2 regions of the Cellulomonas xiejunii genome follow, and region 2 is predicted to be linked to the other one. Evidence: riboswitches for the same ligand, from Rfam matches in the RefSeq annotation. Region 2 holds a riboswitch; the other holds the start of a gene.

Region 1 (3,202 bases), 500 kb from region 2:
CCCACGGCGACTGAGTCTGCGCCTCGCCGTGGACCGGGTCCGACCTCCTCAGTCGTCCTCCCGCCGACGCCGGACAGCCCCCGTCCCCGTCGGCTCCGTCTCCGTCGCGCCCGCGCCCGTCACGTCCTTGCTCAGCCGCTCCCCGCCCGTCCGGGCCGGGCACCGCGCCCGGCCCGGACGGAGGTCGTCACTGGTCGCCGATCTTCTTGTCCGCCGCCGACTGCGCCTTGTCGAGCTGCTCGTCGTGCTTGCCGCCCGTGGCGGACGACGCCGCGTCGGACCCCTTCTCCAGGGCCGCGTCGCTCCCCTGCTCGCCCTTCTCGCCCTGCGCCGCGTCGGACGCCTTGCCCTTGAGGTCGTCGATGCCCATGCGTGTCCCCCTCGTCGATCACTACGGAAGGTCTGCCCGGCGCACGGGGCGACGAGCGGGCCGCACCGGGCGGCCCCGGCGCCGTTCCATCCTGCGTCGACCCCTGGACACCCGCACCCGCACCGCGGGATCGGGGCGGCACTGCGCCCGCCGAGGGCCCGACCCGATCGGCACATCGCGTCGCTGTGACCAGCGGGAAGTCACGCTCCCGAGTCGGCGGCCGTCAGCAGTCGCCCGCTGGGGGCAGAGCGATCTCGTAACCGAGTCCCTGCAGGGCTCGGACGTGATCGATCCCGTCGTCGTGGCTGCCCGGCAGGTCCCAGGGCGACACGAGCCGGCCCGTCGCGTCGGCCTCGTAGATCACCGTGATTCCTCGACCGTCGCGCTGGTAGGCCAGGACGAGCACCCAGTCGATCGGGGCGTTCGCGAGCCGGCCCAGCTGGTAGGGCGGATCGAGGTGGTAGAGCGTGGCCGTGTGCGGGGGGACGAGGTCAGCGCCCTCGGCGTCCGCCCGCGGCTGCAGCATGGCGACGAGCCACGCCACCTGCGTGCCCGGCCGACGCGTCGTCACTCGCGCGCAGGGGGTCCAGTGCTCGCGGGACGTGACGGCGACGTACCGTCCGCCGACGCGCACGACCCCGAAGTCGTACACCCACACCGTCGGGTCGGCGGTACGGAGGTGCTGCACGAATGGCTTGAAATCGTGCAGCCACCAGCTCGCCCGCTCACCCGAGGGACCGACGAGCTCGATGCGATGCGGACCGACCCGCGTCAGCCGCCACGGGGTGCCGTCAGCCCGGACGGCGCGGGCGACGAGGTCGGGCTGGACGACGTGACCGGGAGCGTCGGAGATGCACGCGAGGTGGGTGGGGTCGTCGAGGTGCAGATCAAGCACGGGGTACTCCGTCAGGTCGAGCAGCTTCCCGTACCGGCGGCACGGGCGGATCTTCCTCCGGGGGCACCGTGCGCTCTGCGCGGTTGCCAGTCGGCCAGCCGGAGGGCTTGAGGCCGAGCTTCGTGATCGGGAGACACCCTAGGACCCGCGGCTGACATGGGGGTGGTCGGCGTCATCGGCGTGGCGCGGGAGACCGACCGCTCTGGCTGCTGGCACGTGCGCGCTTGGCTGGCTCCTTCCTGGTGGGCGGGCGTCAGGAGAACCTCGTCACCGACCGACACCAGAGCCCGACGCCCTGAGGCACGGGGCCTCAGTCGACGCACGACACGTCGCGCCACGGCATCGCGCCCCTCCGTCCGGTCCGTCAGCGGCCGTCCTCACCACGCGACGGGACCGGCCGATCGCGACGCCGCGGCGAAGTTGTCCCCAGATGCGGGACGACCTCACCGCCGAACCGCTTCGAACCAGTACCTTCCGGACATGCAGATGCGTGCACAGGTCGCCGTCGTGGTCGTTGCCATTGCGTTGGCGACCTCCGGCTGCGCCACTGATGCCGACCCCACGGACGACGCCACGTCGCAGCCGCCTGTGACGGCGACGGCGACGCCCACCCTGTCGCCGACGCCCTCACCAACGGTGGACGTCACCGTCCCACCAGTACGACCCGAGGCGATGGCGACACCGAGCGCCGACGGCGCCGCGGCTGCCGCGAGCTACTTCATCTCGCTGTACCCATACATCAACGCGACTGGTGACCTAGCGGAGTGGAACGCGCTGTCATCGCCCGAGTGCAGCTTCTGCTCAGGAATCACGGCGAACGTGACTGATCTGCATAGTCGTGGACACCGAAACGTTGGGGGCGCGGAGATCCTCGCTGCGTCAGGCACCGAGGTGGATGCCGGACGGTGGTACTCCGCACGCCTTCACGTGCGGATTGATGCGTCCGTGGACCTGGACGCCGAAGGGCGAGTCCTCGAGGACCACCCTCTAGAGGACCGTGAGATCGACATTGTCATGACCTGGTCCGATGGGTGGACGATCGACGAGGTCGGCCCGGCCGCGGCACCGGCGTCATGATCAAGAGCCATGTTCGGAGCATCACTTGCCGGACGGCGATTCTCCTCATCGCGACCACTCCATTCGTGACAGTCCTTGCCATTCCGGCTGCGGCCGAAGGAGAGCCGCGGTTCGGCAGCGAGCTCTCGGAGGATGTCGTACGCGTCGCGGTCGATCGCTCCGAGCAGCTCGCTCGCGAGAACCGGGTGATCCCGCCCGAGCTGCAGCTCTTCCGCTACGAACGCGCCCCGCAGTGCCGTGAGGTCGCCGGGATCTGGACCAAGGGCTCGGCGGACGGCACCTGCCCCGAGCTCGCCGACCTCGCCGGAGCGATCCAGCAGTGCGAAGACGGCGACACCATGGTCCTGCCGATGTGGCGCCAGGCCCGCACCACACCCGCGGCGGCTTGGGGACCCTGGCAGCAGATCGACGCCGGCGGCTGCGGAGTCGACCTGCTGCCCGTCCTGACCGAGGCCGACTTCCGCCTGCTGCCGATCCCCGCCCCGACCCTCACCCTGCAACCGGACCGCGGCTGGGTCCTGATCAACATCGAGACCATCGCCTCCACCGACCCCACACCGGTCACCCTGCGCACCGAGCTGCTCGGCTACGGCATCACCGTCGAAGCCACCCCCACCCGCTGGACCTACGACTTCGGCGACGGCCACACCCTGACCACCCGCTCCCCCGGACACCCCTACCCCGACCACGACGTCTTCCACGAGTACGAGAACCCCGGCACCACCACCATCACCCTGCAAGCCGAATGGACCGGCCGCTACCAGATCGACGGCAACCCCACCTGGCGCGACATCACCGGCACCGCCATCACCACCACCACCTCCCCACCCTTCACCATCGAAGAACGCACCAGCCGCCTC
Region 2 (3,202 bases):
CGCTGCGCTGCACCCACGGCAGCAGGTTGGCGTGGTGCTCGACGTCGAGGACGAGCACCGCCCCGCCGGGGGGCACGACGCCCGCGAGCAGGTTGAGCGAGTCGGTGGTGTTGCGCGTGATGATCGCGACGTCGTCCGGACGCGCACCCACGAAGCGCGCGATCGACTCCCGCGACGTCTCGTACAGCGCGGTCGAGACCTGGGACAGGTACCCGGCGCCGCGGTGCACCGACGCGTAGAGCGGGAGCACCTCGGTGATGCGTGCCGTGACGGCCTCGAGCGCCGGGGCGCTCGCCGCGCAGTCGAGGTTGGCGTACGCGCGGCTCGTGCCGTCGACCAGGGGCACGGTCGTCGACGCGCCGACGACGGGCAGCAGCGGCTCACCCGAGGGACGCGCCGCCGGGGCCGAGGTCGCGGTGCCCGAGACCTCGTCGGCACACGAGAGCAGCTCGGTGATGGTGGTCATGGGTACCCCTCCGGGAACGGTCCGGGGACCCGAGGGGTCCCGCGCTTGCCGGCACCGAACGGCGCACGGCCAGGTCGTCACCCGGGGCACCCCACCGCGGAGGAGGGTTGCCGGCCAGCGAGCCGGGGCTTGACGCTGGCGCTCATGACCTGCGTCGAGGATCGACGCGACCGGGCGCGCGTGTCAACGCGGATGCGGGTCCCGTCCAGCATCCGAGACCTCACGTCCGGGAACACGCCGGCCGCCGACGACGGCGCCGGTGCTGCCGCGGGCACCCGACCGGGTCAGGTCGTGCACCATGACGACGCTGCGGTACGTCTTGCCCGGCCACTGCACGGTGTCCGCCTCGACGAAGCCCCACCTCCGGTACAGGTCGCGCAGCGCGACCGCGGGCACTGCGGTGTCGAGACCCACCGAGCGCATGCCGTGCTCGAGCGACCACTCCCGCACGGTCCGCCACAGCAGGGTCGCGAGCCCGCGACGTCGCACGTCCGGGTGCACGGCGAGCTGGTTGAGCCAGACGCGGTCCGGCTCCAGCGCGAGGTCCGTCAGGGCCTTGATCCCCCGGCCCGGAGGGCTCGACGCCGCGACCGTCCCCACGAGGCGCCCTCCCGGCTCGGCCAGCACCCACGACGCGCCGACCCTCAGGCTCCGGCTCGCGGTCGTCACCTCGTCCTGCGACGCGCCCGTGAAGTTCAGCCCCTGCGCCGCGAGCTCGGCGTACGCGTCGTGCAGGAGACGCGTCAGGGCAGGCACGTCGTCCGGTGTCACGGGGCGCAGCAGGAGGTCGTCGGGGGCGTCCATCGCCCACCACCCTGGCACGCCCCCGGGACCACGCGCACGGTCGCGCACCCGATCTGAGACGACCTGCCGGGCGCCGAGGGACGTGGCGTAGCATCTCGCCCGACCATCCAGAGCGGCCGAGAGATCTGGCTCGACGACGCCGCAGCAACCCGCACGGGAGACCGTGGCCGAGGGTGCTACCGCCAGAGACGATGGGAGGACCATGAGCGTGCAGCCGCGCCCCGCCCCCGGTTACGCCGGGGACATCACGCCGACCGAGGCCTGGGACCTGCTCGCCGAGCGCGACGACGCCGTGCTCGTCGACGTGCGCACCGACGCCGAGTGGCGGTACGTGGGCGTCCCGGACCTGCGCGCGCTGGGGCGCCAGGCGGCGCTCGTGGAGTGGGTGTCGTACCCGTCGGGGCAGCCGAACCCGCGGTTCGTCGAGCAGGTCGCGGCCGCGGGCGTCACGCCGGGCGACGGGCGACCCGTCGTCTTCCTGTGCCGGTCCGGCCAGCGGTCCATCGGCGCGGCCCAGGCCGCGACGGCCGCGGGCTACGGGCCGGCGTACAACGTCCTGGACGGCTTCGAGGGCGCGACCGGGCCGGACGGCCACCGCGGCCACACCGGCTGGCGGGCCGACGGCCTGCCGTGGGTCCAGCCGTGAGCACGCCGCCCCCCGGCCCCGGCGACTGGGACGACCACCGCGTCGACCGCTCCACCCTGCGGCCCGACACGCTCGCGGTGCGCGGCGGGCTCGTGCGCAGCGGGTTCGGCGAGATGTCCGAGGCGGTGTTCCTCACGCAGGGGTACAGCTACCCCACCGCCGCCCAGGCCGAGGCCGGCTTCGCCGGGGAGGTCGACCGCTTCCTGTACTCGCGGTACGGCAACCCGACGGTCTCGACGTTCGAGGAGCGGCTGCGCCTGCTCGAGGGCGCGGAGGCCTGCTACGCGACCGCGACGGGCATGTCGGCCGTCTTCACGTCGCTCGCCGCGCTGGTGCGCTCCGGCTCGCGCGTCGTCGCGGCCCGGGCGCTGTTCGGCTCGTCGGTCGTGATCTTCGACGAGATCCTCGCGAAGTGGGGCGTGCGCACCGACTACGTCGACGGGCACGTCCCGGAGCAGTGGGAGCAGGCGCTCGCCACGCCCGCGGACGTCGTCTTCTTCGAGACGCCGTCCAACCCGATGCAGGACCTCGTCGACATCGCGCACGTCAGCCGTCTCGCGCACGCCGCCGGCGCCAAGGTCATCGTCGACAACGTGTTCGCCACTCCCGTGTTCTCCCGCCCGCTCGACCACGGTGCCGACGTCGTCGTGTACTCGGCGACCAAGCACATCGACGGTCAGGGCCGGGTCCTCGGCGGGGCGATCCTCGGGTCGTCGGACTACGTGCGGGGCCCGGTGCAGACCCTGCTGCGCAACACCGGGCCGTCGCTGTCGCCGTTCAACGCCTGGGTGCTGCTCAAGGGCCTGGAGACCCTGAGCCTGCGGGTCCGGCACCAGGCGGCGTCGGCGCTGACGCTCGCGCGGTGGCTGGAGGAGCATCCCGGCGTGGCACGCGTGCGCTACCCGTTCCTGGAGTCGCACCCGCAGCACGCCCTGGCGCGTGCGCAGCAGACCGGTGGCGGCACGGTCGTGACGTTCGACCTCGCCGTCCCGGACGGGGCGACGCCCGAGGTCGCGAAGAAGGCGACGTTCGGCGTGCTCGACACCCTGCGGGTCGTCGACATCTCGAACAACCTGGGCGACGCCAAGTCGATCGTCACGCACCCCGCGACGACGACGCACCGTCGGCTCGGCGCCGCCGGGCGTGCCGCCGTCGGCATCGGTGAGGCGACCGTGCGACTGTCGGTCGGCCTCGAGGACGTCGCCGACCTGCGCGACGACCTCGAGCGCGCCCTGGCGACGCTGGGCGCCTGACGCGTCGGGCCTGGTCGGCCGCCGTCAGCCGGC

Evidence for each region. Region 2 has a riboswitch for S-adenosylmethionine ahead of NP048_RS15095 (rhodanese-like domain-containing protein). Riboswitches for the same ligand answer to the same signal wherever they lie in the genome.
Region 1: it holds a riboswitch for S-adenosylmethionine, as region 2 does, so the genes downstream of both, NP048_RS17295 (hypothetical protein) here and NP048_RS15095 (rhodanese-like domain-containing protein) in region 2, are expected to answer to the same signal.

What each region holds. Positions count from the first base shown of each region.
Region 1 covers NZ_CP101987.1:3,772,426-3,775,627, forward strand. The annotation lists gene NP048_RS17290 (Rv0909 family putative TA system antitoxin) at 188-370, opposite strand; gene NP048_RS17295 (hypothetical protein) at 594-1,265, opposite strand; SAM riboswitch class IV at 1,284-1,393, opposite strand; gene NP048_RS17300 (DUF6318 family protein) at 1,746-2,342, shown strand; gene NP048_RS17305 (hypothetical protein) at 2,408-3,202, shown strand, end outside.
Region 2 covers NZ_CP101987.1:3,277,127-3,280,328, forward strand. The annotation lists gene NP048_RS15085 (aminotransferase class V-fold PLP-dependent enzyme) at 1-466, opposite strand, end outside; SAM riboswitch class IV at 503-616, opposite strand; gene NP048_RS15090 (GNAT family N-acetyltransferase) at 650-1,270, opposite strand; SAM riboswitch class I at 1,371-1,468, shown strand; gene NP048_RS15095 (rhodanese-like domain-containing protein) at 1,473-1,916, shown strand; gene NP048_RS15100 (O-succinylhomoserine sulfhydrylase) at 1,913-3,169, shown strand; gene NP048_RS15105 (hypothetical protein) at 3,194-3,202, opposite strand, start outside.